Regions from separate parts of the Leisingera sp. XS_AS12 genome, predicted to be linked through region 2. Evidence: riboswitches for the same ligand, from Rfam matches in the RefSeq annotation. Region 2 holds a riboswitch; the other holds the start of a gene.
The links. A riboswitch is a leader RNA that binds a small molecule or an ion and turns the genes downstream of it on or off. The one in region 2 is predicted to bind thiamine pyrophosphate.
Positions count from the first base shown of each region.

Region 1 (15,848 bases), on a different contig from region 2:
GATGAACAGCCCGGTACCGATCACCAGCGGCGAGGCCGCAAGCCCCAGAATTCCCGAGAGTTCCGCCAGCCTTCCGCGCCCGGCCGCGGCCGCCGCGGCCATCGGCAGCGCCAGCACCAGCAGCAACGCGGTGCTGAGCGCGGCCACCAGAACCGAATTGCCCGCCGCCTGCCAGACAGAGCCTTTCAGCGTGGTGAGCCCCGGCAGCCCGGCCAGCACGATCGCGGCCAGCGGCAGCAGCAGAAAGGCAGCGGCCAGCAGGATCCAGCCCGCATCCAGCCCGCGCGCGAGGGTGCTTTTGCCGTCCCAGCGCTGCACCGCGCGGTCCAGCCCGGCGCCGAAACCCTCGCCCGTCGAGACCCGCAGCGCCACCAGCGCAGCGGCGCCGGTCAGCACGAGTTGCAGGCCCGACAGAAGTGCGGCGCGGCCAAGGTCGAAATCAAAGCGGAAGGCCTGATAAATCGCGAGCTCAATCGTGGTGGCCCGCGGTCCGCCGCCCAGCGTCAGCGCCACCGCAAAGCTGGAAAGGCAGATGGCAAAGACCACCGCCAGCGCGCCCGGGGCGACGCGGCGCAGCATCGGCGCCTCCAGCAGCCGCCACATCGCCAGCGGCCCGGCATCCAGCTGGGCGGCGAGGCGGAAGCGCTCGGCCGGGATTTCCTGCCAACCCTGCAGGATCAGCCGGGTGGCCAGCGGCAGGTTGAAAAAGACATGTGCCAGCACCACCCCGTGCAGCCCGTAGATCTGCACCGGCTCCAGCCCGAACAGACCCAGCAGCACACTCAGCCAGCCGGCGCGGCCGAACACCGCCAGCAGACCAAGGATCGCCACGATCACCGGCAGGATGAACGGCGCGCCCAGAAGCGCGATCAGCAGCCGCCGCCCGGCAAAGCGTCGCCGCGCCAGCGCGCGGGCAACGGGGATGGCGAGGCCGACGCTCAGCAGCGCCGACAGGCTGGCCTGTGTCAGGGTAAAGCGCAGCGCGGACCAGTCGCTGGTCGCAAGGCCGCTGCCGGTTTCGGCCCTGAGGGCCACCGCCGCGAGGGTGCCCAGGATCAGCGCCGCTACCAGAAGCGCCGCGCCGATCCCGGCCGTTGCCCTTATTGGCTGAGCGCGTTCAGCCATTCGTCCAGCGCCGTACCCCGCACGGCGGCGGCCTCGTCTTCGGACAGCAGCAGCGACTTGGCCGGCTGTGCCAGGGTCTCAAACCCTTTGGGAAGACCCTCCGCCGGGGTCACGGCAGGGTACATCCAGTTGGTGGTCGGGATGATCGACTGGAAGGCATCAGAGACCATGAAGTCGAGGAACTGGTCGGCCAGCTCCGGCTGGTCGGAGCCAGCCAGCTTGCCGGCCACTTCGACCTGCATGTAATGGCCCTCGTCAAAGGCGGCAGCCGCCTTGGTGCCGTCTTCCTCGGCAATCAGGTGATAGGCCGGAGAGGTGGTGTAGGACAGCACCATGTCGGCTTCGCCCTCCAGGAACATGCCGTAGGCTTCGGACCAGCCCTTGGTCACCGTCACCACGTTGTCGGCCAGCCCTTCCCAGATCGCGGGGGCTTCATCGCCGTAGGCTGCCTTGACCCACATCAGCAGTCCCAGACCAGGGGTCGAGGAGCGCGGATCCTGGATCACGATCTTCTTGTCGCTCGCGGCCAGCGCCTTGAAATCGGCGGGCGCCGCAGCATCGGCGTTGTGGACAAAGGCGAAGTAGCCCCAGTCGTAGGGCACAAAGGTCGCGTCGTTCCACGCAACCGGCAGGCTGTAGTCGGCGCTGACCGAATGCTCGGCGAACAGGCCGGTCGCCTTGGCAGCGGCGGTCAGGTTGGTGTCCAAGCCCAGAACCACGTCGGCCTCGGATCGTGCGCCCTCCAGCTTGATGCGCGCAAGCAGTGCCGCGCCATCGCCTGCGCCGACCAGTTTCAGGTCGCAGCCGCAGACTTCCTCGAACGCCTTCTCGACGGCCGGGCCGGGGCCCCATTCGGAGACGAAGCTGTCATAGGTATAAACGGTGAGTTCGGGCGTGTCGGCAAAGGCTGCCGAGGCGCCCAGCAGTCCCGCTGCAAATGCAAGATGTTTCATGCCATCCTCCTTTGCGGCTTTGGGCAAGGGTGGAGGCTGTCCAGTACCTTCCCTCCGCCGGTGTGATCCGGTTCAGGTTCAACGGGTGTCATCTCAGCGCCTGCGCGCACCCCGAGGTGGCGCGCAGAGTATTCCCCGTACGCCGCAATGACAAGGCAAACTCCGCCGCCTGTCTTGCGCCGCCAAATCCCGGCGGAGCCGCCGGGGTCGGTGCCGGTCGCCTGTGCCGCAGCAGGAAACCCCTTGAGAGAGCGCCCCCCGCCCGCTAAGCACGGCCCAAAGGAGACCCTTCCCGATGTCGATGAACAGCTTTGGACACCTCTTCCGCGTTACCACCTGGGGCGAAAGCCACGGGCCCGCGCTTGGCGCTACCGTCGACGGGTGCCCGCCGAACGTCCCGTTGGAGCCGGAAATGCTGCAGCAGTGGCTGGACAAGCGCCGTCCGGGGCAGAACAAGAACACCACCCAGCGCAATGAACCCGACGCGGTGAAGATCCTGTCCGGCGTGTTCGAGGGCAAATCCACCGGCACGCCGATCCAGCTGATGATCGAGAACACCGACCAGCGCTCAAAGGACTATGGCGAGATCGCGCAGACCTTCCGTCCGGGCCACGCCGACATCACCTATTTCCAGAAATACGGCAACCGCGACTACCGCGGCGGCGGCCGGTCCTCGGCGCGCGAAACCGCGGCGCGGGTTGCGGCGGGCGGTGTTGCACGTGAAGCAATCAAGACACTGGTGCCTGGTCTGGAGATCAAGGGCTACATGACCCGGATGGGCGAGATGGAAATCGACCGCAGCCGGTTCGACTGGGATGCGATCGACCAGAACGATTTCTGGATCCCGGATGTCGGGGCCGTGCAGGACTGGGAAGACTATCTGCAGGGCCTGCGCAAGGCGCATGACTCGGTCGGCGCGGTCGTGGAGGTTGTCGCGCGCGGCGTGCCCGCAGGCATTGGCGCGCCGATTTACGGCAAGCTGGACACTGATCTGGCCGCGGCGATGATGTCGATCAACGCGGTGAAGGGCGTCGAGATCGGCGAGGGCATGAACGCCGCCCGGCTAAAGGGATCGGAGAACGCCGACGAGATCTTCATGGGCAATGACGGCGCGCCGGTCTATTCCTCGAACCATGCCGGCGGCATTCTTGGCGGTATTTCCACCGGGCAGGACGTGGTGGTGCGTTTCGCGGTCAAGCCGACCTCCTCGATCCTCACTCCGCGCCAGTCGATCCGCAAGGATGGCACCGCCACCGAGGTCATCACCAAGGGCCGCCATGACCCCTGCGTCGGCATCCGCGCGGTGCCGGTGGCGGAGGCGATGATGGCCTGTGTGATCCTGGACCACTTGCTGCTGCACCGCGGCCAGATCGGTGAGAACCAGGGCCGCATCGGCTGACTTTCAGGCTCTAACAAGGGAGCTTTCCAGCAGCTCCGAGCTGTTTAGCCGTGCTCCGTGGTGCATTGGCTGTGATCGCCAAGCGCCGTAAGCACCTTGCAGCAGCCACCGTTGCCGCCATCGCACAGGTGGCTGATCCGCTCCAACTCGGTCGCCAGCTGTTCCAATTTGCGGATGCGGTCACGAACATTGGCCAACTGGCTGCGGGCGATGCGGTCGGCTTCGGCACAATCCTCGCCCAGCTGGCCATCCAGCCCCATCAGCGCCTTGATGTCCTCCAGTGAAAAGCCGAGGTCGCGGGCATGTTTGATGAACCCCAGCGCATCCATCCCGTCCTGCCCATAACGGCGCTGGTTGCCGGCGTTGCGGCCCGGCTGCGGCAGCAGGCCGATCTCCTCGTAATAACGGATGGTGGGCACCTTCACGCCCGTCGCCTTGGACAGCTGGCCGATGGAAAACATGCGAAGCCCCTCTTGAAGCTCTAGTGACTAGAGCACTTAGGTTGACCTCGAATCAAGAACGAGGACAAGAGAAATGGCAGGCTGCTGCAATCACGAAGCAAAATTCGACGGGGTCTCGGCGGACTACAAACGCAGGCTATGGGCGGTAATCGCCATCAACGCGGGCATGTTCGCGGTGGAGATGGGGGCAGGCCAGCTGGCCGACAGCCAGGCGCTGAAGGCGGACGCGCTGGATTTTCTGGGCGATGCGCTGACCTATGGCATTTCACTGGCGGTGATCGGCGCCTCCCTGCGCACCCGCGCGCTTGCGGCTCTGGGCAAGGGCGTCAGCTTGCTGCTGATGGGGCTGTGGGTGTTCGGCTCGACCATCTATCAGGTGTTCTACATCGGCGTGCCGCAGGCGCATGTGATGGGCGGGATCGGGTTCATGGCGCTGGCGGCCAACCTGATCTCGGTCATGCTGCTGGCACGCTACAAGGACGGGGATGCCAATGTGCGCTCGGTCTGGCTGTGTTCGCGCAATGACGCCATCGGCAACGTGGCGGTGATGATCGCGGCACTGGGGGTCTGGGGCACGGCCAGCGGCTGGCCCGACCTGATCGTGGCCGGCATCATGGGCGGCCTGTTCCTCAGCTCCGCCTTCCAGATACTGATGCAGGCGCTGAAGGAATGGCGCAGCGAGGCGGTGCAGGCCGCGCATCAGCACTGACACCCACGGTCTGCGCCGACGCCTGCGGCGGGGGCGCAGACCACATGATTGGCCGCCAGGGCGCAATCAGCCCATTGATCTTTGCGGCGCTTGGGCGCAGGGTCGCGCCATGGCAAAACCGTTAACATCGCATCGACCTGTGCTGGCAGTCCTGTTGAAGGTACTGGCCATCGCGCTGTTCACCGCCCTGTCCGGGATCATCAAGGCCACCTCCGCGCATGTGCCTGCAGGCGAGGCGGTGTTCTTCCGCTCGTTCTTCGCGATCCCGGTGATCGTGGTCTGGCTGGCTGCGCGGGGCGAACTGCGGCACGGGCTGATCACCAAGCGGCCGATGTACCATGTCTGGCGCGGGCTGGTCGGGACATCGGCGATGGCGATGACCTTCATGGGGCTGGCGTTGCTGCCGCTGCCCGAGGTCACCGCAATCGGCTATGCCACGCCGATCTTCACCCTGATCCTGGCAGCGCTGTTTCTGGGCGAGACCATCCGCATGGTGCGGATCACCGCGGTTGCCATCGGGCTGCTGGGGGTTCTGATCATGATCTGGCCACGACTCGGCGGCGATCTGGAGGATGGCGCCATGCTGGGGGTTCTGCTGGTCGTCGCAGCGACGGTGGCGCGCGGCTTCGTGCAGATCCACATCCGCCGCATGGTGCAGTCGGAACATACCGCTGCGATCGTGTTCTATTTCTCGCTCACGGCCTCGGTGCTGGCGCTGCTGACCGCGCCGTTCGGCTGGGTAGTGCCAGAGCCCCGCGTGCTGGCGTTGCTGGTCTCGGCCGGGCTGGTCGGCGGGGTGGCGCAGATCCTGGTCACCTCCTCCTACCGGTTTGCCCCGGCCTCGATGCTGGCACCTTATGACTACGCTTCGATGATCTTTGCCATCATCATCGGTTATGTCTGGTTCAACGAGTGGCCGACGCTCGTGATGCTGGCAGGGGCCGCCTTGGTCGTGGCGGGCAATGCGTTGGTGATCTGGCGCGAGCACCGGCTTGGCCTGCAGCGGGGCAAGGCCAAGCCGATGATCGATCCCAAGGGCGGATAACAGGCTCTAACAAGGCATACTCGTTGCATTTGCCTAGACCGACCGGGTCAGCCCGCCGTCGATGCGAATGTTCTGCCCAGTGGTATAGGCAGCCTCGTCCGAGGCAAGATGCGCAATCAGCGCCGAGACTTCGCGGGCGGTGCCGTAGCGGCCCATCGGGATCCGCGCCTTGCGGCCCTCGGTCTCGGGCAGGCTGTCGATGAAACCGGGCAGCACGTTGTTCATCCGCACGCCCTTTGCGGCATATTTGTCCGCGAAGAGTTTGGTGAAACTGGCCAGCCCGGCCCGGAACACGCCCGAGGTCGGAAACAGCGGATCGGGTTCAAACGCCGCAAAGGTCGAGATGTTGATGATCGAACCCTTGCCTTGCGCCGCCATGATCGGGGCCACCAGACGGGTCGGGCGGATCACGTTCATCAAGTAGTATTCCATCCCCAGATGCCAGTCATCATCGCTGATTTCCAGCACATCGCCCTTGGGGCCATGGCCGGCCGAATTGACCAGCACGTCGATCCGCCCCCAGCGGCCCATCGCCTTGTCCACGAGCGCCTGCAGGTCATTTTGCACAAGGTTAGAGCCTGTATGGCCGATGCCGCCCAGCTCTTCGGCCAGGGCTTCGCCCTTGCCGGAGGAGGACAGGATCGCCACCTCGTAGCCTTGGGCGCGCAGGTGGCGGGCCGCGTCGGCGCCCATGCCGCTGCCGGCGGCGGTGAACAGGGCTATCTTGGTCATGGTGTTACTCCTTCTGCTGCCTGGAACATGGCGGCTGTGGCGGCGCTTGACCAATCATGTCTCATCGCGCAAGGCTGTAGAAAATCTACTGGCTGAACCCCGATGCGCCTGCCCAACCTGAATGCTTTGCGGATGTTTGATGCCGCTGCCCGCCACCTGAATTTCGGTCGCGCGGCCGAAGAGCTGCACCTGACCCAGGGCGCGGTGGCGCAGCAGGTGCGGCGGCTGGAGGCTGATCTGGGGCACAAGCTGTTCCACCGTCACGCCCGTGGACTGACGCTGACCGATACGGGGCGCAGCTATCACGCGCCGGTGCGCCAGGCGCTGGCGCTGATCCGCGATGCGACCGACAAGTTGGCGCCGACGGTGCAGCGGGTCACCCTGTCGGTGCCGCCTTCGTTTGCGGCCAAGTGGCTGGTACCCAGGTTGACGGAGTTCGAGGCTGCCCATCCGGATCTTGACCTGCGGGTGGTGGCGGAGGAAAGCCTGACAGATTTCAAGCGTGACGGCATCGATATCGCCATCCGCCAGGGGGCCAGACCGCGGGAGGCCGGCTTGCAGTCCGCGCTGCTGGCACCGGTGGAGCTGGTCGCAGTGGCGGCGGCAGATGCGGCTCTGACACTGGGAGATTCGCCGGACCTTGCGGATCTGGCGCGAATGACGCTGATACAGGACGGGCACCGGCACTGGGACCGGCTGCTGCGGCAGGCGGGGCTGGCCACCACCGGGCGGTTGCTTCAGTTCAATCAGACCGCGCTGGCGATGGATGCAGCGCTGAACGGCCAGGGCATCGCGCTGGTGCCGCGGATCTTTCTGGGCGCGCAGCCGCTGAGGATCCTGTGGCAGGCACCGCCGCAGGACGATCTGGGGTTCCATGTGCTTTGGCCCGGCACGGATGGCCGGACCAAAGCGGTGATTGACTGGCTGCTGGCACAGCCCGGGATCAGATCGACGCGCCGACCGGATCCAGCGTGACGCTCCACAGCTCCTTGTCGGCGCGGTCCATCAGCCGCACCTTCATCTGCTGGGTGGCTCCGTCGATGTCCACCAGGCCAAAGAACTGCAGCCCCATCGAGGGCGGCAGGTTCTGGCTCTGATCCTCGGTCGGTGCCTTGATGTACTTGACCTCCGGCCCGAAGGTCATGTCGAGGTCATTGGGACCAAAGGTGCCCGCATGCAGCGGCCCGGAGACAAATTCCCAGAACGGTTCGAACTCTTGGAAGGCGGCCTTGTCGGGGTTGTAGTAGTGCGCGGCGGTGTAATGCACGTCGGCGGTGAACCAGACGGTGTTGTGGATCTTGGCGGTCTTGATGAAGCGCAGGAGTTCGCCGATCTCCAGCTCGCGCCCCTTGGCGCTGCCGTTGTCGCCATTGCCGATTGCCTCCTGGCCGCCGCCGACCACCAGGCCGATCGGCATGTCGGAGGCAATCACTTTCCAAGTGGCATCGGAATTGGCCAGCTCACGTTTGAGCCAGGCCATCTGCTCGGCGCCCAGAATACGGCTCTCGTCCGTCAGCTCGGCCTGCAGGTTCTCGGTATTGGGCCCGCGATAGCTACGCAGGTCGAGGAAGAACACATCCAGCATCGGACCGTAAGAAATCTTGCGGTAGACGCGACCCGGCTCGGACGGGGTGATGCGCAGCGGCGTCATCTCGTGGAAGGCGCGGGTGGCGCGGGCCTGCAGAACATGGATGGATTTCTCGGAATAGCGATCATCCTCCATCAGGCTGCGCGAGGAGGACCAGTTGTTCACCACCTCGTGGTCGTCCCACTGCATGAAGGTCGGGCAGACCGCGTTCATCGCGCGCACGTGCTCGTCCAGCAGGTTGTATTTCCACTGGCCGCGGAACTCGTCCAGGGTTTCGGCCACCTTGCGCTTTTCATCGATCAGCGTGGTGTTTTTCCAGATCAGCTGGCCGTCCTTTTCGACCTCGTCCTGCATCGGCCCGTCGGCATAGATGGTGTCACCGGAGTGGATGAAGAAATCGGGGCGGTGCTGCGCCATGGTGGCATAGGTGGCCATGCCGTCATCATCGATGCCCCAGCCCTGACCGGCCGTGTCGCCCGACCAGGCAAAGCGCACGTCACGACGCGCCGAGGGGGCGGTGCGGAACCGGCCCACGACGGGTTCGGACACGGCGTTGATGTCATTCAGGTCCGCCGCCACGAAGCGGTAGAAGATGTCCTGGTCCGAGGGCAGACCCTCGACCAGGCGCTTTACGGCCATGTCGTGGTTGGGCAGCGCGCTCATCGGTGCCAGCTGGCGGGCGTTGGCGAAGCTTTCGGTGGTGGAGACCTCCATCATCACTTTCGCCGGACGGTCGGTGCGGGTCCAGATCATGCCGGAAGTGGCGTCGACATCGCCGGACTGCACCCCATGCGTGAACTGCGGCCGGGCGGCGGCGCGGGAAATTGCGGGCAGCGCCAGAGAGGTGGCGAAGGCGGTACCGCCCGCCAGAAAGGCGCGGCGGGTCGGACGCGGAAAACGAATTGAAGACATGAAGCTCACCTGTCGAAAAGGAAAGGGATAGGTGAGCGCGTCTTGGGGGCGAACTGTAACTGCTGCTCTTCAGTCCGATGAAACTATCGCAAATCTTTTGCGACGGAGCACGTGTCGGACCATCACTCGCCGTCCAGATCCGGCCGGTCGGCGCTGCCCCGTTTGTCCATCACGTGGCTGAGCGCCAGAATTCCTGCAGCGATCACCGAAAGCATCAGCGCATGGACGTAGTAGCCAAGCCCGGAGGCCATACCGACGGCACCCGCCACCCACAGGCTGGCCGCGGTTGCCATGCCCCCGACGCTCTGCTTGCCCTGGATGATTGCTCCGGCCCCCAGAAAACCGATTGCCCCCACCAGCCCCTGCATGATGCGGGTCGGGTCCGACCCCATCTCGAATTGCAGCGCCTCGAGGGACAATTCCATGGTGATAAGCGTGAAACCGGCCGAGCCGAGCGCCACGATCATGTAGGTCCGCATCCCGACGCGACGCTCGCGCAGCTCCCGGTCCAACCCCATGATGGCTCCGGCAACCGCCGCACACAACAGCCGCAAGCCCAGTTCCAGATAGCTGACATATGCCGTGTCGTGTTCCACCATGTTCTCCCTGCGCCACTGTTCGGGGCAAAGGGCAGGGTTGCAGCATTCGGAGGTTCGGGCAACGAAAAACCCCCGCGCAGTGGCGGGGGTTCGGTAATTCCAGAGACTGGCGGCGGCTCAGGCGCGTACCAGCTTTTCGTAGTCTGCGGCGATCTCGCGGGTCAGCGCACCGACTTCGAACTTGTAGGGGCCGATCTCGCCCACCGGGGTGACTTCGGCGGCGGTGCCGGTCAGCCAGCACTGCTCGAAACCTTCCATCTCCTCGGGCATGATGTGGCGCTCATGCACGGTGATGCCCTTGTCCTTCAGCATCTGGATCACGGTCTGGCGCGTGATCCCGTTGAGGAAGCAATCAGCCAGCGGCGTGTGGACTTCGCCGTCCTTGACGAAGAATACATTCGCACCGGTCGCCTCGGCCACGTAGCCGCGGTAGTCCATGAACAGCGCATCCGAGCACCCCTTGGCTTCGGCCTTGTGCTTGGAAATGGTGCAGATCATGTAGAGACCGGCCGCCTTGGCATGCACCGGGATGGTCTCCGGGCTCGGGCGTTTCCACTCCGCGATGTCCAGCTTGGCGCCTTTCATCTTGGCGTCGCCATAATAGGCACCCCAGCCCCAGACCGCGATGGCCATGCGCACGGGGTTCCTTGCCGAGGCCACGCCCATGTCCTCGCCCGAGCCGCGCCAGACCAGCGCCCGCACATAGGCGTCCTGCAGGCCGGAGGCTTTCAGGGTCTCTTCCTTGGCGGCCTCGATCTGGTCGACGGTGTAGGGCATCGGAATGTCCAGCGCCTCGGCACTGGCGATCAGCCGTTCGGAGTGCTCGCGGCTCTTGAAGATCTTGCCGTTGTAGGCGCGCTCACCCTCGAACACGGAAGAGGCATAGTGCATCGCATGGGTCAGGATATGCACCTTGGCATCCCGCCATTTGACCAATTCTCCATCCATCCAGATCAGACCATCCCGGTCGTCATAGCCAGCCATGCCGCAGCCTCCTACACCTTGCAGTATTTTCGATAGTTGCGCAATTTAGGGCCGTTGCGGTCACAATCTTGCGCCAAAGCTGAGATTCGATACATCTTCACCCTTGGAATGTCAACAAGGCTGACATAAACTGCCGGGAAGTTCAGACGAGGGAAGACATATGCCGGAAGGGCGATCAGGGCAGGGACACGGCGGATCCAGCCTGTTGTTTCTGACCGACGAGCAGCTGCGCCAGGGCATCGAGGCGATGTTCTTTGCCTATCGGGGCTTCACTGCGGATCCGGACCGGATCCTGGCCGAGCTGGCCTACGGTCGGGCGCACCACCGGGCCATCCATTTCATCAGCCGCTCGCCGGGAACCACGGTGAACAACCTTCTCAGCATCCTTGGGGTGACCAAACAGTCGCTCAACCGGGTGCTGCGCACGTTGATCGGTGACGGGTTGGTGATCAGCAAGGTCGGGGAATTGGACAAGCGTGAGCGGCACCTCTACCTCACCGAGGAAGGCGAGGCGCTGGAGGCCAAGCTTTCGGATGCGCAGCGCGCCCGGATGCGTGCCGCTTACAAGGAGGCCGGGCCGGAGGCGGTGCAGGGCTTCAAGAAGGTGCTGGAGGCGATGATGGATGCGGACATGCGCCGCGCCTATGCCAAGCTTCGGGACTGAAAGGCCACACCATGAGCGATGCCCACCTGCTGATCGTCGACGATGATGAACGCATCCGTGGTTTGCTGAAGAAATTCCTGATGCGGGCAGGTTTTCTGGTAACTGCGGCGCGCGATGGGGCGCATGCACGCCGGGTGCTGGCAGGGCTTGAGTTCGACCTTATCATCATGGATGTCATGATGCCGGGCGAGGACGGCATTTCGCTGACCCGTGACTTGCGCGAAAAGATGACGACGCCGGTGCTGCTGCTGACCGCCAAGGGCGAGACGGAGGACCGGATCGCCGGGCTGGAGGCGGGGGCGGATGATTACCTGCCCAAGCCCTTCGAACCCAAGGAGCTGCTTTTGCGGGTCAATGCGATCCTGAGGCGCATTCCGGACACCACGGCACAGGATAGTGCGCCCAAGGTGCTCCATCTCGGGACCATCCGCTATGATATCGAGCGCGGCGAAATGTGGCAGGGTGAGGAGCTGATCCGCCTGACTGCCACCGAAAGCCAACTGATGCGGATCTTCTCGGCGCAGCCCGGCGAGCCCGTCAGCCGCTCCAAGCTGGTCGAGGATCTGGGCCGCGACCGCGGCCAGGCACAGGAACGCGCGGTGGATGTGCAGATTACCCGCCTGCGCCGCAAGATCGAGCCGAACCCGAAACAGCCGCAATATCTGCAAACGGTGCGCGGTGCCGGCTACATGCTCGCGCCGGACTGACCCGCGCCGCTTCTCGCTTCTTCGGCAAATCCTGTCCGGTCCGGGGCCGTGCCCGGCAAAACCGCTTGCAGCTGTCGCCTGCCGCCTCCTAGGCTCGCCCCAGACCTGACCGCAGGAGAACCCAGTTGATGACCGCCGCCCCGACCACTGCCCTGATCACCCACGCCGATTGCCTGAACCACGTCACCCCGGAGGGCCATCCCGAACGGGTGGCCCGGCTGGAGCATGTGCTGCATGCGCTGGAGCCTTTGGAGCTGAAGCGTGTCACCGCCCCGATGGCGGCTGAAGACGACATACTGCGCATTCATCCGGCGGCCTACTTGGCGGAACTGCGGCGGGCCTCTCCGGCGGAAGGCTGGGCGCAGATCGATGGCGACACCTTCCTGTCGCCGGGTTCGCTGGACGCGGCATTTCGCGCGGCAGGTGCCGTGGTGCGTGGCGTCGACATGGTGCTGGGCGGCGAAGTACAGAACGCTTTTGCCGCGGTGCGCCCGCCGGGCCATCATGCCGAGGCCGACACTGCCATGGGCTTTTGCCTGTTCGGCAATGCGGCGCTGGCGGCAAAACACGCGCTGGACCATCACGGCCTCAGCCGCGTCGCGGTGGTCGATTTTGACGTGCACCACGGCAACGGCACCCAGGATCTGTTGTGGGACGAGCCGCGCGCGCTGGTGATCACCAGCCAGCAGATGCCGCTGTGGCCGGGCAGCGGCCACGCCGATGAAGACGGCGCCCATGGCCAGATCCTGAACCTGCCGCTGCCACCGGAGTCGGGCCGGGCAGAGATGCAGGCGGCCTATGAGGGGCAGGCGTTTCCCCGCCTGCGTGCCTTCCGGCCGGAGCTGATCATCATCTCCGCCGGTTTCGACGCCCATCAGGACGACCCGCTCGCCAATCTGAACTGGAGCACCGCTGATTTCGCCTGGTTGACGGCACAGCTGTGCGCACTGGCGGCAGAGCTGTGTGGCGGCCGTATCGTCTCGACTTTGGAAGGCGGATATGATCTGAACGCGCTTGCCGCGGCAGCGCGCGCACATGTTGAAGAATTGATAAGGGCACCGGCATGACAGAGACCCCTGTGGACCAGATGAGCTTTGAACAGGCAATGCGTGAGCTGGAGGGCGTGGTGGACCAGCTGGAGCGCGGCGACGTGGCGCTGGATGCGTCGATCGCGCTGTACGAGCGCGGCGCCGAGCTGAAGAAACGCTGCGAGGACGAGCTGAAGCGCGCCGAGGAAAAGGTCGCCGCCATCACCCTGGATGCCAACGGCACCCCCAAGGGCACCCAGCCGCTGGACGCCGACTGAGCCATGAACGCCGCCGCAGACAGCCAGGCGCGCCCCTTTGCGCAGGCGCTGAAACAGGCCCAGGCCGCGATCACCGCCCATATGGAGGCGCAGCTGGCCGGTGGCGACGAGCTGCACTCCGCGATGCGTTACGCGATCACGGGCGGCAAGATGCTGCGCGGCTTCCTTGTGTTGGAAAGCGCCCGGCTGCACGGCGTGCCGCAGGCCGCCGCGTTACAGGCGGCCTTGGCGATCGAATGTATCCACGCCTATTCTCTGGTGCACGACGATCTGCCTTGCATGGATGACGACAACCTGCGCCGCGGCCAGCCAACGGTGCACCGCAAATGGAACGAGGCCATGGCCGTGCTGGCAGGCGACAGCCTGCAGTGCTTTGCCTTTGAACTGCTGGCCGACCCGGCTCTGGGGCCGCAGGCGTTGCCGCTGATCCGAGGACTGGCGCTGGCTTCGGGCAAGGATGGCATGGTGTCGGGGCAGATGCTGGATATCGCCGCCGAGACCGCCGAGGCGCCGCTGACGCTGGACCAGATCACCTTGCTGCAAAGCCGTAAAACCGGCTGCCTGATCGAATGGTCGGCCACCGTCGGCGCCGTGCTAGCGGGCGAAGATCCCGCGCGCTTGCGCCAATATGCGACGGCGCTGGGGCTTGCCTTTCAGATCGCGGATGACATCCTGGATGTGGAGGGCGACGCGGATAAGGTTGGCAAGGCCGTGCGCAAGGATGCAGAGGCCGGCAAGGCGACCTTCGTGTCGCTGCTTGGGCTGGATGCGGCAAAATCGCGTGCCAAGGCATTGTGCGAGGAGGCCTGCGCCGCCCTGGCCCCCTATGGCGCCGAGGCGGAAACCTTGAAGGAAGCCGCGCGCTTCGTTATCTCGCGCGACAGCTAACCCAGCACGCAACGCTCCCCGCGGGGCGGCCCGCAGCCCAAGGAGGCACCATGTCCGAACGGCCCCATACTCCGCTTCTTGACCAGATCAGCCGTCCGGCCGACCTGAAGGGGCTGACCGACACTCAGCTGACCCAGGTGGCGCAGGAACTGCGGCAGGAAACCATCTCTGCGGTCTCTGTCACCGGCGGCCATCTGGGTGCGGGGCTTGGTGTGGTGGAGTTGACCACGGCATTGCATGCGGTCTTTGACACCCCGCGGGACAAGGTGATTTGGGATGTCTCCCACCAGTGCTATCCCCACAAGATCCTGACGGGCCGTCGTGACCGCATCCGCACGCTGCGGATGAAGGACGGGCTGAGCGGTTTCACCAAACGCTCCGAGTCGCCTTATGATCCCTTCGGTGCGGCCCACAGCTCCACCTCGATCAGCGCCGCCCTTGGCTTTGCCGTGGCGCGCGACCTTGGCGGTGTGATCCCCGAGGGGCTGGGCGACGCCATCGCGGTGATCGGTGATGGCTCGATGTCAGCGGGCATGGCGTTCGAGGCGATGAACAATGCAGGCCATCTGGGCAAGCGGCTGATCGTTATTCTGAACGACAATGAAATGTCGATCGCACCGCCGGTTGGGGCGCTGTCCTCTTACCTGTCGCGCCTCTACGCGGGTGAGCCGTTCCAGGAACTGAAGGCCGCCGCCAAGGGCGCAGTTTCGCTGCTGCCGGAGCCCTTCCGTGAAGGCGCCAAGCGCGCCAAGGACATGCTGAAGGGCATGGCAGTTGGGGGCACGCTGTTCGAGGCGCTCGGGTTCTCCTACCTGGGTCCGATCGACGGCCATGATATGGACCAGCTGCTGCCGGTGCTGCGCACGGTGAAGGCGCGCGCGACCGGCCCGATCCTGATCCATGTGCTGACCAAGAAGGGCAAAGGTTACGGCCCCGCCGAGCGCGCCCGTGACAAGGGCCATGCCACCGCTAAGTTCGACATGGTGACCGGCGAGCAGAAAAAAGCGCCCTCCAACGCGCCTTCCTACACGTCTGTTTTCGGCAATACGCTGGTGAAGCTCGCCGCCCAGGACGACAAGATCTGTGCGGTGACCGCGGCGATGCCCGATGGCACCGGGCTGAACCTGATGGCCGAGCGCTACCCTTCCCGCACCTTCGACGTGGGCATTGCCGAACAGCACGGCGTTACCTTTTCGGCCGCCCTTGCGGCAGGCGGAATGAAGCCCTTCTGCGCGATGTATTCCACCTTCCTGCAGCGCGGCTACGATCAGGTTGTGCATGATGTGGCGATCCAGCGGCTGCCGGTGCGCTTTGCCATCGACCGGGCTGGGCTGGTCGGCGCAGATGGCGCGACGCATGCGGGTAGTTTCGACATCGCCTTCATGGCCAATCTGCCGGGCATGGTGGTGATGGCCGCCGCCGACGAGGCCGAGCTGGTTCACATGGTCGCTACCGCTGCGGCCCATGATGACGGGCCGATTGCGTTCCGTTATCCGCGTGGCGAGGGCGAAGGTGTCGAGATGCCGGAGCAGCCGCAGGTGCTGGAGATCGGCAAGGGGCGAATGGTGCAGCAGGGCAAGCGCGTGGCGCTGTTGTCCTTTGGCACCCGTCTGGGCGAGGTCCGCAAGGCTACCGAGGCGCTGGCCGCCAAGGGTATCACACCGACCATTGCCGATGCCCGCTTTGCCAAGCCGCTGGACCGCGAGCTGATCCTGCAACTGGCCGCCGACCACGAAGCGCTGATCACCATCGAAGAGGGGGCCGTGGGCGGTTTCG
Region 1 is NZ_JBGFGM010000128.1:354,382-370,229, forward strand. Features, by position in the region: gene AB9K35_RS23730 (thiamine/thiamine pyrophosphate ABC transporter permease ThiP) at 1-1,125, opposite strand, end outside; gene thiB (thiamine ABC transporter substrate binding subunit) at 1,101-2,078, opposite strand; TPP riboswitch at 2,111-2,202, opposite strand; gene aroC (chorismate synthase) at 2,374-3,477, shown strand; gene AB9K35_RS23745 (helix-turn-helix domain-containing protein) at 3,522-3,938, opposite strand; gene AB9K35_RS23750 (cation transporter) at 4,012-4,647, shown strand; gene AB9K35_RS23755 (DMT family transporter) at 4,757-5,692, shown strand; gene AB9K35_RS23760 (SDR family oxidoreductase) at 5,726-6,424, opposite strand; gene AB9K35_RS23765 (LysR substrate-binding domain-containing protein) at 6,527-7,399, shown strand; gene AB9K35_RS23770 (alkaline phosphatase D family protein) at 7,368-8,924, opposite strand; gene AB9K35_RS23775 (MgtC/SapB family protein) at 9,047-9,520, opposite strand; gene AB9K35_RS23780 (branched-chain amino acid aminotransferase) at 9,641-10,507, opposite strand; gene AB9K35_RS23785 (MarR family winged helix-turn-helix transcriptional regulator) at 10,668-11,171, shown strand; gene AB9K35_RS23790 (response regulator) at 11,183-11,878, shown strand; gene AB9K35_RS23795 (histone deacetylase family protein) at 12,007-12,945, shown strand; gene AB9K35_RS23800 (exodeoxyribonuclease VII small subunit) at 12,942-13,184, shown strand; gene AB9K35_RS23805 (polyprenyl synthetase family protein) at 13,188-14,072, shown strand; gene dxs (1-deoxy-D-xylulose-5-phosphate synthase) at 14,123-15,848, shown strand, end outside.
Region 1: another riboswitch for thiamine pyrophosphate. It lies ahead of thiB (thiamine ABC transporter substrate binding subunit); the one in region 2 lies ahead of thiC (phosphomethylpyrimidine synthase ThiC).

Region 2 (15,848 bases):
ATCGTCGACACGCTGATGCCGCCCCTGTCGGGGCTGGAGATCCTGCTGGGCTACCTCGCGGGCGCGGTGGCGCGCGGTATCATGGTGGCACTGGCCATCGGACTGGGGCTGATGGCGGTGCTGCAGATCGTACCCGCGCATCCCTTGGTGGCGCTGGTCTTCGTGGTGCTCGGCGCGGCCTTCCTCGGCGGGCTTGGCATCGTCGCGGGCGTCTTTGCTGACAAGTTCGACCAGATGGCGGCGATCACCAACTTCATCGTGACCCCCTTGGCCTTCCTGTCCGGCACCTTCTATTCGGTCGAGGCGCTGCCGCCGGTGCTGCGCGCCATCTCGCATCTGAACCCGGTGTTCTACCTGATCGACGGTGTGCGTTTCGGGGTGATCGGCACCTCTGACAGCTCGCCATGGCTGGGGCTGGCGGTTTGCAGCGGCGCCACCTTTGCAGTGTGCCTGCTGGCCTGGTCGATGCTGCGCACGGGCTACCGGCTGAAGCCCTGAACCCAGCCGGGCGGGGCGTTGATCAGACCGAGGCGGGCGGTGGCCCTGCCGGCCGCGGTCTTGTCTCGCGCCAGGCTAGCACGGCGGCGCCGACAAGGATGATGGCGGCCCCCAGCACCGTGACCCAGCCCGGCACCACGCCAAAGACGGCAAAGTCATAGACGGCGGCAAACACCAGCGTGGCATAGCTGAAGGGCGCGACAAAGGACGCATCCGCCCGCGCCATGCCGTTGATGAAACAGGCCTGCGCGCAGGCCATCACCAGCCCCAGCGCCGCCAGCGCCGCCCATTGCGCCGCGCTGGGCATCTGCCAGACGGGCAGCACCGCGCAGCTGGCGATCAGCAGCCCCAGCAGGTTGTTGACCCACAGCACCTGCAGCGGCCCCTCGCGACCCGACAGCTTCTTGATGAAGATCAGCTCCAGTCCCATCACCGCCGCCGCGCCCAGCGCCAAGAGCGCCGCGGGCTGAAACCCGGCCGGAGTGGGGCGCAGCAGGATCAACGCCCCCGCCATGGCGATCGCCGCCGCGCCCCAGCGCCAGGGGCCGACACGCTCCCCCAGCAACGGGATCGCCAGCAGCATCGCAAAGACCGGGTTCAGAAAGCTGATCGCGGTGGCCTCCGCCAGCGGGATATGCGCGACGGAGGCAAACAGCAGCGTGATCCCCGCCCAGCCACAGGAGGTGCGCCCGATGTGAAACCCCCAGTGCGGCCGCTGAAAGCGCGGCCGCAGCGCCAGCACCGCCGCCGAAATGCCGAAAAAGGCAAACATGAACCGCCCCTGGCTGATCTGCATCGGATGCAGCGGCGCCCCCAGCGCATCCGTCCCCAGTGCCTTGGCGAGGAGCGTGGTGGCGGCGATGAATGTGGTCGCTGCCAGGATTAGGCTGGCGGCGAGGGCGGGGTTCTGTGACGGGGCGCTGTGCATGGTGTAGCGGTGCGCCAACCCGGGGCGCGTTTCAAGGGGAAAGGATGTGGCGCAGGTCCAATTGTGCCGCCGGAACCTGGCGGCGCGCTGGCCCGCGTGGCGGCGCGTCCGCTCCGGCCGCCAGGTTTCTGTTTCAGGTAAAGCCAACAGGGGCGAGAGCAGGGATGGCGGATTGTCCGCATGAGCATCCGAAAAGGGTTTTCTTTTGCCGAATCCTCCGTTATGAAACCTGCCTATGATCAAACGCGCATATATCACCATCTCGCGACGCCGACGCCGCCTGGCGTGACCGGCCCTTTGATCCGTTGTGCCCGCCCCGTGGCACATTCCCCACTTGAAACCAGTGTTCCACCGTTGACCCAAGGCCAAGCTTACGTCACAGCTTTGGCTTCTATCTTTGAAAAGGATGATCCCGATGATCCCGTCCGTTCTGCCAACCTATAACCGCGCGCCGCTTGAATTCGTCGAAGGCGCAGGCGCCTGGCTGACCACGGCCGACGGGCGACGCTTTCTGGACCTGGGCTCCGGCATTGCGGTGAACGCGCTGGGGCATGCCCATCCGGCGCTGGTCGAGGCGCTGACGAACCAGGCGCAGAAGCTGTGGCATGTCTCCAACCTCTACCACATTCCGCAACAGCAGGCGCTGGCGGACAAGCTGGTGGAGCACAGCTTCGCCGACACCGTGTTCTTCACCAACTCCGGCACCGAATCCTGCGAGCTGGCGGTGAAGATGGCGCGCAAGTATTTCCACGACAAAGGCCAGCCGGAGCGGGTGGAGATCATCACCTTCGATGGCTCCTTCCACGGCCGCTCCTCCGCCGGCATTGCCGCGGCAGGCTCGGAGAAGATGACCAAGGGGTTCGGCCCGCTGTTGCCGGGGTTCAAGCATCTGATGTTCGGCGATCTGGACGGCGTGACCAATGCCATCACCGAAGAGACCGCCGCCATCCTGATCGAACCGGTGCAGGGCGAGGGCGGCATCCGCGCGGTGCCGGATGCCGAGCTGAAAGCGCTGCGCGCGATCTGCGATGAACACGGCCTGCTCTTGATCCTGGACGAGGTGCAATGCGGCGTCGGGCGCACCGGCAAGCTGTTTGCCCATGAATGGGCGGGCATCACCCCCGACATCATGATGGTGGCCAAGGGCATTGGCGGCGGCTTCCCGCTGGGCGCGGTGCTGGCCACCGAAGAGGCCGCCAGCGGCATGACCGCGGGCACCCATGGTTCCACCTATGGCGGCAACCCCTTGGGCTGCGCGGTGGGCTGCGCGGTGATGGACCACGTGGCGGACGCGGTCTTCCTCGCCGAGGTGAACCGCAAGGCGGGCCTTTTGCGGCAAAAGCTGGAGGGGTTGGTCGCCGATCACCCCGAGGTGTTCGAGGAGGTACGCGGTGCGGGCCTGATGCTGGGGCTGAAGTGCAAGGCGGCAAACCTCGACGTGGTGAAGGCCGGCTACGAGCATGAGCTGATCACCGTGCCGGCTGCGGACAACGTGATCCGCCTGCTGCCGCCGCTGACCCTGACGGACGACGACATCGCCGAAGCCCACCGCCGTCTGGACGCGGTGGCGACAAGCCTGAGCGCGGGCAACCCCTGACCTTCACCTTTGCATAAATACTCCCGGGGGTCCGGGGGCAGGCGCCCCCGGCCTTCGCCAGAACAAAGCGATACCGACATGAATCATTTTCTCGACATCCACAAAACCGACCCGGCCGACCTGCGCAGGATCATCGATCAGGCCAGCGCCACCAAGCAGGCGCGCCAGGGGCGCCCCAGGGCGGCGCTGGACGACGAGCTGCCGCTGAAGGACCGGATGGTGGCGCTGATCTTCGAAAAGCCCTCGACCCGGACCCGCGTGTCCTTTGACGTCGGCGTGCGCCAGATGGGCGGCCAGACCATGGTGCTGTCGGGCAAGGACATGCAGCTGGGCCACGGCGAGACCATCGCCGACACCGCTCGCGTGCTGTCACGCTATGTCGACATGATCATGATCCGCACCTTCGACGAGACCGTCCTGACCGAGATGGCGGAATACGCCGATGTGCCGGTGATCAACGGCCTCACCGACCGCACCCACCCCTGCCAGATCATGGCCGATATCCTCACCTACGAGGAGCACCGCGGCCCGATCAAGGGCAAGAAGGTGGTCTGGTGCGGGGACGGCAACAACGTCTGCGCCTCCTTCCTGCACGCCGCGGGCCAGTTCGGCTTCGACCTCACCTTCACCGGCCCGGCGCAGCTGGACCCGGAGGAGGAGTTCATCGGCCTCGCCCGCAAGGCCGGCTCCAAGGTGGTGATCGAACGCGATGCCGCCAAGGCGGTCGAGGGCGCCGACCTGGTGGTCGCGGATACCTGGGTGTCGATGCATGACAGCCAGTCCTCCAAGGAACGCCGCCACAACATGCTGCGTTCCTATCAGGTGAATGATGCACTGATGGCGCACGCCAAGCCGGATGCGCTGTTCATGCATTGCCTGCCCGCGCACCGCGAAGAAGAAGTGACCTCCGCCGTGATGGATGGCCCGCAGTCGGTGATTTTTGACGAGGCCGAGAACCGCCTGCACGCGCAAAAGGCGATCATGCGCTGGTGCCTCGAGGGCTGAGCCGATTGCCCGGTTTTTCGGCACCGCGGTGCTGAGGCCGCATTGACGACATGTTTGCGCTGGCGTCGGCGGTGCGGATCTGCAACCCTCGCGGCGAATGCCTCCGCGAGGGTTTTTTGATGTATGAAAACACGGCGCTGCTGATTGTCGACATGCAGCAGGAGATGGCCAATGTTGCGGCCGCAGGCCGCCCGCAGGCCAATCCGCAGGCGGAACAGCGGGTGGCGGAACTGGCGGCGGGGTTTCGCGCCGCGGGGCTGCCGGTGGTGCATGTGTTGCACGACGATCCCCGCGCCGAGAGCAAGTTCCGCCGCGATCTGCCCAGCGGCCAGCCCCTGCCGTGCGCCATCCCTGCGGAAGGCGAGGCGGTGTTCTGGAAAACCGGCTCCTCCGGCTTTGTCGGCACCGGGCTGGCGGCGCATCTGCAGGCGGGCGGCATCACCCGGCTGGTGATCGTCGGCGGGGTTGCTGCCTTCTGCGTCAACTCCACGGCGCGGTCTGCCGCCAACCTCGGCTTCGCGATCGAGGTCGTCGAGGACGCGCTGGTGGCGTTTGCCCTGCCTGCGCGCAAGGGCGGCGACCTGGATGCCGAAGTGGTGCTGGAGGTGACCCTGTCGGCGCTGCAGGCCGGCTTCGGCACCGTGCTGCCAGCGGCGGAGGTGCTGGAAAGGCTGCCCGCCGCCTGATCACTCCTGCAGCCAGCGGTGCACCGCCTCCTTGGCGGCACGGCAGGCCTCTGGAAGCGGCGCGCCCATGGCCAGATGGCAGGCAATCGCGGTGGCCAGGCTGCAGCCGGTGCCACGTTTCGAGACGCCCAACCGGGGTTTTTCAAAGGCAACAGTGCTGCCATCGGCGCAACAAAGCACATCGGTGCTGAGCGCGCCGCGGCCGTGGCCGCCCTTGACCAGCACCGCCGACACGCCTTGCGCCAGCAAGGCTGCCGCCTGCCGAGCCGGGTCACCACTGCAGCCAGACAGCGCTGCCAGCTCATCCAAGTTGGGGGTCACCACCGCAACCCGGCGCAGCAGCGCGCCAAAACCGCCCGCGGCCATCAGCGTCCCGCCAGAGGTGGCCTTCAGCACCGGGTCCAGCACGATGGGCAGATCGTCGGGCAGGGCGTTGGTCACCGCATCTGCCACCGCAGCGGAGCCGAGCATGCCGATCTTCACAGCGCCGGGCGGTGCGGGCGTGGCCAGCGCGGCAGCGATCTGATCCGCCACGGCCTCGGCGGTGCAGGGGTGGACAGCCAGCACCGCCGCATCCGTCTGCACGGTGACGGCGGTGACGGCGGGGCGCAGGGTGACGCCAAGGGCGGCCGCCATCGCCGCATCGCGGCTCAGTCCCGCGCCGCCGCTGCTGTCGGTGCCGCCGATGGCCAGGATCGCGCTCATGCGGGGCTGTCTCCGGCGGCGAGCAGGGCAAGACTGCGGTGGCCCGCCTGCTGCAAGGTCGCGGCGGCCCCCCAGGCGCGCAGCCCACTGCGGCAGCACAGCACGATGCGGCGCCCGCGCGGCAGGTCGGCGGTGGCCAGATCCGCGGGCGCGATGCGCCGTGCCTGCGGCACGGCCATCCGCGGCGCTTCCTCCTCGGGGCGCAGTTCCACCACCACATCCTGCGGCGTGATCTGGCTGGCAGCGACGAAGGGCAGGGCAGTCTCGGGTTCCTCCGCGTCGTCAAAGCGGAAGCTGCTGACATGCAGATCCTCCAGCCGGAAGCTGAACAGCTGGCCGCAGGGGCTGGGCTGATGGCCCAGCAGCACCTTCAGCGCCAGCTGCGCCTGCAGGGCGCCGATCATGCCGACGGCAGGCCCCATGACGCCCGCCGTGGCGCAGGTGGCGGCGCGGGCGGGCAGGTCGGGAAAGACCGCGCGCAGGGATGGCGCACTGCCACAAAACCCGCCGGCATAGCCGGACTGCCCCAGCGCCGAGGCTGAAATCAGCGGCTTGCCCGCCGCGAGGCAGCTGTCCGACAGGATGTAGGAGACCGCGAAACTGTCCGCCGCATCGACCACCAGGTCCGCAGCCTGCACCCATGCGGCGGCGTTGGCGGCGTCCAGCGGCTGCGCCAGTGCGGTGACCTCGAGGTCCGGGTTGGCGGACAGCAGATGCGCCTGCGCGGCTTCCGCCTTTGGTCGGCCAATGTCCTGCATGGCATACAGAACCTGCCGGTGCAGGTTGCATTCCTCCACCACGTCGCCATCCACGATGGTGAGGCGCCCGACCCCGGCGCCGCCCAGATACTGCAGCACCGGGCAGCCAAGTCCGCCGGCCCCCACCACCAGCACATGGGCGCGCGCCAGCCGCGCCTGGCCGTCGGCGCCGACCTCCGGCAGTATCATCTGGCGGGCATAGCGGCTCATGCGCGGCAGGCCTCGGCCCATTCCCGGGTGCGCGCCTCCGGGTCGGCGGCCTGCTGGATGTCGGTCACCACCGCCGCGCTGTCGGCACCGGCCGCGAAGACGCCGGGCAGGCGCTCGGGCGTCAGGCCGCCGATCGCCACCAGCGGCGTCTTGCCCGCCATCTGTTTCCAGCGGGTCACCCGCTCCAGCCCCTGCGGCCCCCATTTCATCTTCTTCAGCAGCGTCGGATAGACCGGACCCAGCGCCACATAGGCCGGATCATGGGACAGCGCGCGCTCCAGCTCGGCCTCGTCATGGGTGGAGAGGCCAAAGCGCACACCGCGGCGGCGCAGGGCGGCGAAATCCGCGGTCTCCATGTCCTCCTGGCCAAGGTGGACAAAGTTGCAATTCAGATCCAACGCCGCCTGCCAGTAGTCGTTCACCACCAGTTGCGCGTCATGGACCGCGCAGAAGTCGCGGGCGCGGGCGATCTGGCGGCGCACCTCCGGTTCGGGTTGGTCCTTGATGCGCAGCTGCACCAGCCTCGCGCCCTGCGGCACCAAGAGCTCCAGCCGACCGACATGGCCGACGATCAGGTAGAAACGCTCCATCATGCGGTCTCCGTCATATTGAGTTCGGCCAGTCCCAGAACCGGCGTCGAGGGCACCGCCATGTCGCGCCGCTCCATCGGGTCGGCAAGGTATCCGGCACGGCCCGCGTCAACAGCCAGCGCCATGGCCCGGGCCATCGCGGCAGGATCGCCGGCCTTGGCCACGGCGGTGTTCAACAGCACCGCATCCATGCCCAGTTCCATCGCCTGCGTCGCATCCGACGGGCGCCCGATGCCGGCGTCGACGATCAGCGGCACGCCTGCGAAATGCGCCCGCATCGCCCGCAGGCCGTCCGGGTTGCGCAAGCCCTGACCCGAGCCGATCGGCGCGCCCCAGGGCATCAAAAGCTCGCAGCCTGCCTCCAGCAGCCGTTCGCCCACCACCAGATCCTCGGTGGTGTAGGGAAAGACCTTGAAGCCATCGGCGCTGAGGATGCGCGCGGCTTCGACCAGCCCGAAGACATCCGGCTGCAGGGTGTCGGCATGGCCGATCACCTCCAGTTTGATCCAGTCCGTGTCGAACAGCTCCCGCGCCATGTGGGCGGTGGTCACCGCCTCCTGCACCGTGTGGCAGCCGGCGGTGTTGGGCAGGATGCGGCAGCCAGTGTCGCGCAACCCGTCCCAGAAGCCCGCGCCGGAGCCTTCGGCGGTTTCGCGGCGCAGCGACACTGTGATGATGCCGGTGCCGCTGGATTTCACCGCCTCTGCCAGCACGGCCGGAGAGGGATATTGCGCGGTGCCCAGCAGCAGCCGCGAGGCGACGTCGGTTCCATATAGTCTCATGGCCTCAGCCTCCCTGCATCGGGGCGAGCACTTCCAGCCGGTCGCCGTCGGCCAGCGTCACCTCCGCGCGCTTGGAGCGGGCGACAAAGCTTCCGTTCACCGCGGTCGCGACGGCCGAGGCGGCAAAGCCCAGCTCGTCCAGCACGGACTGCAGGTCGGTTGCCGCGACTTCATGCGGTTTGGCATTCACGATGATCTTCATCAGATGTCTCCGGTAACAATCGGTCCGCGGCCTGCTGCGCCATGGCAGGGGCCAGCAGGAACCCGTGGCGATAGAGGCCATTGAGGTACAGCGTGCCGTCCTGTTCGGTCAGCCGCGGCAGGTTGTCGGCAAAGGCCGGGCGCAGCCCCGCGCCGGTCTCGACCACGCTGGCTTCGCCGAGGCCGGGATGCAGCGTGTAGGCGGCGTTCAGCAGCTCCGCGAGCGAGCGCAGGGTGACGGGGCGGTCAGAGCTGCTCTCGATCATGGTGGCCCCGATCATGAACAGCCCCTCGTCGCGCGGCACCAGGTACAGCGGCATTCGCGGGTGCAGCAGCCGCAGGGTGCGGCGGATCTCCACCTGCGGGCAATGCAGGATCGCCATCTCGCCGCGCACCGGACGCAGGCCGGGCAGCGGCGCTGCCATGCCGGTGCAGTCCAGCGCGACGCGGGCCGGGGCCGGACCTCCACAGCGGATCTCCACCCCCAAGGCCTGCACCTTGTCCACAAGGTCGCGCAGGGCGCGCCGCGGGTCCAGATGCGCCTCCTGCTCGAACAGCAGCCCTTGGGCAAACCGCCCGGCAAGGGCCGGCTCCAGCTCCGCAATCGCGGCCCCGGCCACGGCCCGGTGGTTGCTGGTGCGGCGGGCAAAGCGGGTCAGCTCTGCCCGGTCGCGGGATGGTGCCACCACCAGCGTGCCGCGCCGGTGGACGGTCGTGACCTTTTCCCACCAGTCGACGGCGCGGCTGCCGAGGGTGATGACCTTCTCCTCGGCGCTTTCGCGTTCACACCAGGGGGCCAGCATGCCGCCCGCATAGCGCGCGACGCTGCTGCCGCCCGGGGTGTCCCCCCGTTCATACAGGGTGACCGCCGCGCCGCGCTGCGCCAGCTCATAGGCGCAGGCGAGGCCGGCAAGGCCCGCGCCTGCGATGGTGATCATTCCGCCGGTTCCGTCTTGGCCGCCGCCGCCTCGGCTGCAGGCACATAAAGCTCGCCGCCCTCGCGGAACTTGGCGGCCATTGCCTCCATCCCCTCTTTCTGCGCTTCGGCGCGGATGTCGTGGCTGATCCGCATCGAGCAGAACTTGGGCCCGCACATGGAGCAGAAATGCGCCACCTTGTGGGCTTCCTTGGGCAGGGTCTGGTCGTGGAACTCGCGCGCAGTGTCCGGGTCCAGCGAGAGGTTGAACTGATCCTCCCAGCGGAATTCGAACCGGGCACGGGACAGCGCATCGTCGCGGCGCTGCGCCCCCGGCAAGCCCTTGGCCAGATCGGCAGCATGGGCTGCGATCTTGTAGGTGATGACGCCGGTTTTCACATCATCGCGGTCCGGCAGGCCCAGGTGCTCCTTGGGCGTCACGTAACACAGCATCGCGCAGCCGAACCAGCCGATCATCGCCGCCCCGATGCCAGAGGTGATGTGGTCATAGCCCGGCGCGATGTCGGTGGTCAGCGGGCCAAGCGTGTAGAAGGGCGCCTCGTGGCAGCACTCCAGCTGCTTGTCCATGTTCTCCTTGATCTTGTGCATGGCGACATGGCCCGGCCCTTCGATCATCACCTGGCAGTCCTTGGCCCAGGCGATCTTGGTAAGCTCGCCCAGGGTCTCCAGCTCGGCAAACTGGGCCTCGTCATTGGCGTCCGCGATGGAGCCGGGGCGCAGGCCATCCCCCAACGAGAAGGAGACGTCATACTGGCGGCAGATGTCGCAGATTTCCTCGAAATGCTCATAGAGGAACGATTCCTTGTGGTGATGCAGGCACCACTTGGCCATGATCGAGCCGCCGCGCGAGACGATCCCCGTCACCCGGTTCACCGTCATCGGCACCATGTGCAGCCGCACGCCCGCATGGATCGTGAAATAGTCGACGCCTTGCTCGGCCTGCTCGATCAGCGTGTCGCGGAACACCTCCCAGGTCAGGTCCTCGGCGATGCCGTTGACCTTCTCCAGCGCCTGGTAGATCGGCACGGTGCCGATCGGAACCGGCGAGTTGCGGATGATCCATTCGCGGGTGTTGTGGATGTTGCGGCCCGTCGACAGGTCCATCACCGTGTCGGCGCCCCAGCGGATCGCCCAGACCAGCTTGTCCACCTCCTCTTCCATCGAGGAGGTGACGGCAGAGGTGCCCATGTTGGCATTGATCTTCACCAGGAAGTTGCGGCCGATGATCATCGGTTCGATTTCCGGGTGGTTGATGTTGGCGGGGATGATGGCGCGGCCGGCGGCGATTTCCTGGCGCACGAATTCCGGGGTCACGTAGTCGGGGATGTTGGCCCCGAAGTCATTGCCGTCGCGCTTGCCGTGGCAGGGCGACAGCTCGCGCAGCTGGTTTTCGCGGATTGCGACGAACTCCATCTCCGGCGTGATGATGCCCGCACGGGCATAGGCCAGCTGGGTCGGTGCGGCACCGTTCTTGCCGCGCAGGGGGGTGGGTTTCACGGGGAACTCCGGCACCAGCCGGTCGCCTTCGACGAACCCGTTGTCCTCCGGCTTCACGTCGCGGCCCTGGTATTCTTCGACGTCGCCGCGGTCGAGGATCCACTGGCGGCGCAGCTGCGGCAGGCCCTGGCGGATGTCGGTCAGCACGTTCGGGTCGGTATAGGGACCGGAGCTGTCATAGACCGGCAGCGGATCCTCGCCTGCGGTGGGATGGACGGATATTTCGCGCATGGGCACGCGGATGTCCTTGTGGACCTCGCCGTTCACGTAGATCTTGCGCGAAGCGGGCAGGGCGCCCGTGGTGATCTTGGGGTTTGGGACGTTCATTTTGGTGCTCCTCGAAGCCGAGACTCGGAAAAGACACCAGATGAGGTTTGGCTGGGAAACAGAGGGTGTACCGGCCCCCTTGTTCAGTCATCGCGCGGCATGCGGGGCTGTACGATCCCCGGTGGCCAAGCGTGCCTAGCTTCCTACGCCAGTATCAACTGGGTCAGGTTCAAAGGGTCGCTTCACCGGCCCGGCTGATGCCGTTCCTGTCCACCTCTCAGTCCCCTTGGCGGGACTCCCCTGCGTGGCTTTAGGGTTAGGGAGCAGTGATCGTGGCGTCAACATGAATTTTTGTAGATTATTTTTATATAACAATAATAGTGCGTTAGTGGGATATTTCGGCCCACCTCGTGGCAAATTGCTGCGCCGCCGCTTTGGTGCTTGATCGGGGGTGGCAAAGTTATCTATAAAATTTCGCAACGCCATCCGCGCATGGCAGGGACATGAGCACAGGAGACAGCATGCTGGACGCTGCACCCATCCGGACCGACTGGACCCGCGAAGAAGCGGAAGAGATCTACAACAAGCCCTTCATGGACCTGCTGTTCCATGCGCACAGCGTCCACCGGCAGTATTTCGACCCCAACCAGGTCCAGAAATCCAAGCTCCTGAGCATCAAGACCGGCGGCTGCGCCGAGGATTGCGCCTATTGCTCGCAGTCCGCCCGCAACGGCGCACAGCTCTCGGCCTCCAAGCTGATCGAGGTACAGCGGGTGATCGCGGAGGCAAAGAAAGCCAAGGAAGGCGGCGCGACCCGCTACTGCATGGGCGCCGCCTGGCGCTCGCCCAAGGACCGCGACATGGCCGCCCTTGAGGCGATGGTGAAAGGGGTCAAGGAACTGGGCATGGAAACCTGCATGACCCTGGGCATGCTGGACGAGGAGCAGGTGTTCCGCCTGCGCGATGCCGGGCTGGATTACTACAACCACAACATCGACACCTCCGAGCGCTACTACAAGGAAATCATCACCACCCGCACTTTTGCGGACCGGATCGACACCCTGAACAAGGTGCGCGAAGCGGGCATCAAGGTGTGTTCGGGCGGCATCGTCGGCATGGGCGAGCAGCAGATGGACCGCATCGACATGATGCTGGCGCTGGCCACGCTGGAGCAGCACCCTGATTCGGTGCCGGTCAACATGCTGATCCCGATCGCCGACACGCCGCTGGCCAATGTCGAAAAGCTGGACCCGATCGAATTCGTCCGCTCGGTGGCGCTGGCCCGCATCCTGATGCCCAAGTCCCACGTGCGCCTGTCGGCAGGCCGCACCGACATGTCGGACGAGATGCAGGCGATGTGCTTCTTTGCCGGCGCCAACTCGATCTTTGTTGGCGACACCCTGCTGACCGCCGACAACCCCGAGGAAGACAAGGACCAGCAGCTGTTCGACCGTCTGGGCATCACCGCGATGGCCGTGGGCTGCGACGGCAGCCGCTGATGGCGGGCGCCTTTCCACGGCATGAAAAATCGCTGGAAGCGCTGCGCAGCCGCGGGCGCTACCGGCAGTTGATGCCGCGGGAGGGGCATGATTTTGCCTCCAACGACTACCTCGGTCTGGCGAGCAGCGAGGTGCTGCGCGCCGCCGCATCGGACGCGCTGGCGCGCGGCGTGCCGGTGGGGGCGGGTGGTTCGCGCCTCTTGCGCGGCAACGACGCCGAGCATCAGCGGCTGGAGGCGGAGGCGGCCGCGTTCTTCGGCACCGAGGCGGCGCTGTTCATGGGCGGCGGTTTCAACGCCAACCAGGCGATCTTCTCCGCGCTGCCGCAGCAGGGCGATCTGGTGCTTTATGACGCGCTGATCCACGCCAGCACCCATGACGGCATGCGGCTGGGCCGCGCCGAGACCCGCAGCTTTGCCCACGGTGACACAGACGATGCAGCGCGGGTGCTGCGCGACTGGCGTGCGTCGGGCGGCGCGGGGCAGGTCTGGATCGCGGTCGAGGCCGTCTATTCCATGGACGGCGATCTCGCCCCGCTGGACGCGCTTATGGCACTGGCGGATGCGACCGGTGCGGTGCTGGTGGTCGACGAGGCGCATTCCACCGGCGTCTTCGGCGACATGGGCCGCGGTCTGGCGCATGAGATCGCGCACCGCCCCAACGTTCTGTCCTTACACACCTGCGGCAAGGCGCTGGGCGCCTCCGGCGCACTGATCTGCGGCCAGCGGGTGCTGATCGAGACCCTCATCAACAAGGCGCGCGGCTTCATCTATGCGACGGCTCCGTCACCGCTGAACGCCGCCCTCGTGCGCGCCGCCCTGCAGGAACTGCGCCAGAACCCGACCCGCCGGGAGCAGGCCTGGGCCGGGATCGCCCACGCCCAAGATGAGGCCAAACGCCTGTGCGGGCTGGACGGTTTTGACAGCCAGATCCTGCCGGTGGTGATCGGCGACGACAAGCGCACCATGGCGCTGGCCGCGGCGATGCAGGGTCACGGCTATGACATCCGCGGCATCCGCCCGCCCACGGTGCCCCGCGGCACCGCGCGGCTGCGGCTGTCGATCACCTTGAATACCGGGGCAGGGGTCATCACCTCGATGTTAGAAACCCTTGCCCGCGAACTGGAGGCACGCTCATGACGCCCAGAAACACGCTGATCGTGACCGGCACCGACACCGGCATCGGCAAGACCATCTTCTCGGCCGGACTGGTGCAGGCGCTGGAGGCAACCTACTGGAAACCGGTGCAATCGGGGCTGGAGGACGAGACCGACAGCCAGATCGTCTCCCGCCTGTCCGGCCGCCCGGCGCTGCCCGAGGGTTATCTTCTGCAGCTCCCGGCCTCGCCGCATCTGTCGGCAGAGGCCGAGGGGGCGGAAATCGACACCGGGACGCTGCAGCTGCCGGACACCGATGGTGTGCTCGTGGCCGAGGGCGCGGGCGGCCTCATGGTGCCGCTGAACCGGCGTGAGCTCTATCTGGATCTGATCGCGCGCTGGGGCGCGCCGGTGATCCTGTGTGCGCGCACCCAGCTTGGCACCATCAACCACACGCTTTTGTCGCTGAAGGCGTTGCGCGATGCGGGCTGCGAGGTGGTGGGCGTTGCCTTCATCGGCAACCCGGAGCCGGAGGTCGAGGAAACCATCTGCCAGTTCGGCAAGGCGGCGCATCTGGGGCGGCTGCCCTTTGTCGAAGCCCTGCGCAGCGCGCCGGGGCTGGGCAGCGACGCGGGCGGCCCCGGTGCTGCGCGCACCGATGAATGCTCCGCGGCGCTGGCGCAGGCCTTTGCCGAGAACATCCACCTCGACCTGATCCGCGAGGCGCTGGCGGCGGAGGAGGACCCGGCATGAGCGCTTCTGACCTCACCCAGCTGCAATTTGACCAGCAGCACCTGTGGCACCCCTATACCAACGTCACCAAACCCGGTCCCACCTTCGTGGTGAAGGAGGCCGAGGGCGTGCATATCACGCTGGAGGACGGCACCCGGCTGATTGACGCCATGTCGTCCTGGTGGTGCATGATGCACGGCCACAGGAACCCGGCGATCACATCGGCCATTCACGACCAGCTCGACACCCTGCCGCATGTGATGTTCGGCGGGCTGACCCATGATCCGGCAATCGACCTCGGCCGCAAACTTCTGGAGATCACGTCGGACAGCCTGACCCGCATTTTCTACTGCGACTCGGGCTCGGTCTCGGTCGAGGTGGCGATGAAAATGGCGGTGCAGTACCAGCACGCCATCGGCAAGCCGCAGCGACAGGAGTTCGCAACCATCCGCTCCGGCTATCATGGCGACACCTGGAAGGCGATGAGCGTCTGCGACCCCGACACCGGCATGCACCACCTGTTTCAGGGCGCGCTGAGCGTGCAGCATTTCGTCCCCCGCCCGCCGGTCAGGCTGGACCAGGACTGGACCGACGATCCGGCGCAGAACGGCTTGGGGGAACTGCGCGCGGTGCTGGAGGCCAATGCCGACAGGATCGCCGCCTTCATCCTGGAGCCCGTCGTGCAGGGCACCGGCGGGATGTATTTCTACCACCCGGAATACCTCAACCAGGCCCGCGCGCTTTGCGATGAGCTGGGCATCCTGCTGATCTTCGACGAGATCGCCACCGGCTTTGGCCGCACGGGGGAGCTGTTTGCAACCGGCTTCTGCAACGTCGAGCCCGACATCATCTGTCTTGGCAAGGGGTTGACCGGCGGTCATATCTCCTTTGCCTGCACCATGACCAACGACCGCGTGGCGACAGGCATCGGTGGCGGCAATCCGGGCCTGTTCATGCACGGGCCGACCTATATGGGCAATCCGCTGGCCTGCGCTGCGGCCAAGGCATCGCTGGATCTCCTGACCGGGCAGGACTGGCGCGGGCGGGTGGCGGCGATTGCCGAGCAGATGCAGGCCGAGCTCGCCCCGGCCCGTGACCTGCCCCATGTCGCGGACGTGCGGGTGCTGGGCGCCATCGGCGTGATCGAGATGAAGCACCGCGTATCTGCGGACGAGGCCCATGCGCGGGCGCACGAGATGGGGGTCTTCCTGCGCCCCTTCGGTCACAACATCTATACCATGCCGCCCTTCATCACGACGCCCGACCAACTCAGCGAGATCACCGCAGGCATGCTGCGGCTGGCGCGGGAGCTATAGGCCGTGTATTTCCGCTGGCTGAAACAGGCACAAGAGCATGGCCCGGCCGCGGGAGGCGGACGGGCGATGCCCGGCGGTGCCGCCGGGCAGGCGTCCGAAGCCATAGTGGTCTTCGGAGGCTGGGCCGTCGGGCCACAGGTCTTCGCCCATCTGAGCGGCCCGCAGGATATCCTCTTTGCCAGCGACTACACCGCGCTTGAGGCCGAACTGCCGGACCTGTCGGCCTATGACAGCGTCACACTCGTGGCCTGGTCCTTTGGCGTGGCGTCTTACGCCCATTGGCAGCAGTCCCGCCCGGATCCCTTCGCCCGCAAGGTGGCGGTGAATGGCAGCCTCTCTCCGGTCAGCCGCAACACCGGCATCCCGCCGGCCATCTTTCGCCGCACGGTGGAAACGCTGGACGCGGCCAGCTTCCAGCAGTTCCTGACCCGCGTCTTCGGCGCTCCGCAGCCGGACCAGCCCCTGGACGTGGCTGCCCGCCGGGCCGAACTGCTGGCCGTCGAGGCGCGCGGCGACGCGCCCCACGTCGCGTTCGACCGCGTCT
Region 2 is NZ_JBGFGM010000105.1:3,144-18,991, forward strand. Features, by position in the region: gene AB9K35_RS13750 (ABC transporter permease) at 1-498, shown strand, start outside; gene AB9K35_RS13755 (DMT family transporter) at 521-1,426, opposite strand; gene AB9K35_RS13760 (hypothetical protein) at 1,607-1,870, shown strand; gene AB9K35_RS13765 (aspartate aminotransferase family protein) at 1,842-3,023, shown strand; gene argF (ornithine carbamoyltransferase) at 3,102-4,028, shown strand; gene AB9K35_RS13775 (isochorismatase family protein) at 4,148-4,714, shown strand; gene AB9K35_RS13780 (hydroxymethylpyrimidine/phosphomethylpyrimidine kinase) at 4,715-5,419, opposite strand; gene AB9K35_RS13785 (ThiF family adenylyltransferase) at 5,416-6,387, opposite strand; gene AB9K35_RS13790 (thiamine phosphate synthase) at 6,384-6,977, opposite strand; gene AB9K35_RS13795 (thiazole synthase) at 6,977-7,759, opposite strand; gene thiS (sulfur carrier protein ThiS) at 7,764-7,961, opposite strand; gene AB9K35_RS13805 (FAD-dependent oxidoreductase) at 7,930-8,898, opposite strand; gene thiC (phosphomethylpyrimidine synthase ThiC) at 8,895-10,721, opposite strand; TPP riboswitch at 10,845-10,973, opposite strand; gene bioB (biotin synthase BioB) at 11,183-12,160, shown strand; gene AB9K35_RS13820 (8-amino-7-oxononanoate synthase) at 12,160-13,299, shown strand; gene bioD (dethiobiotin synthase) at 13,296-14,009, shown strand; gene bioA (adenosylmethionine--8-amino-7-oxononanoate transaminase) at 14,006-15,304, shown strand; gene AB9K35_RS13835 (pimeloyl-ACP methyl esterase BioG family protein) at 15,308-15,848, shown strand, end outside.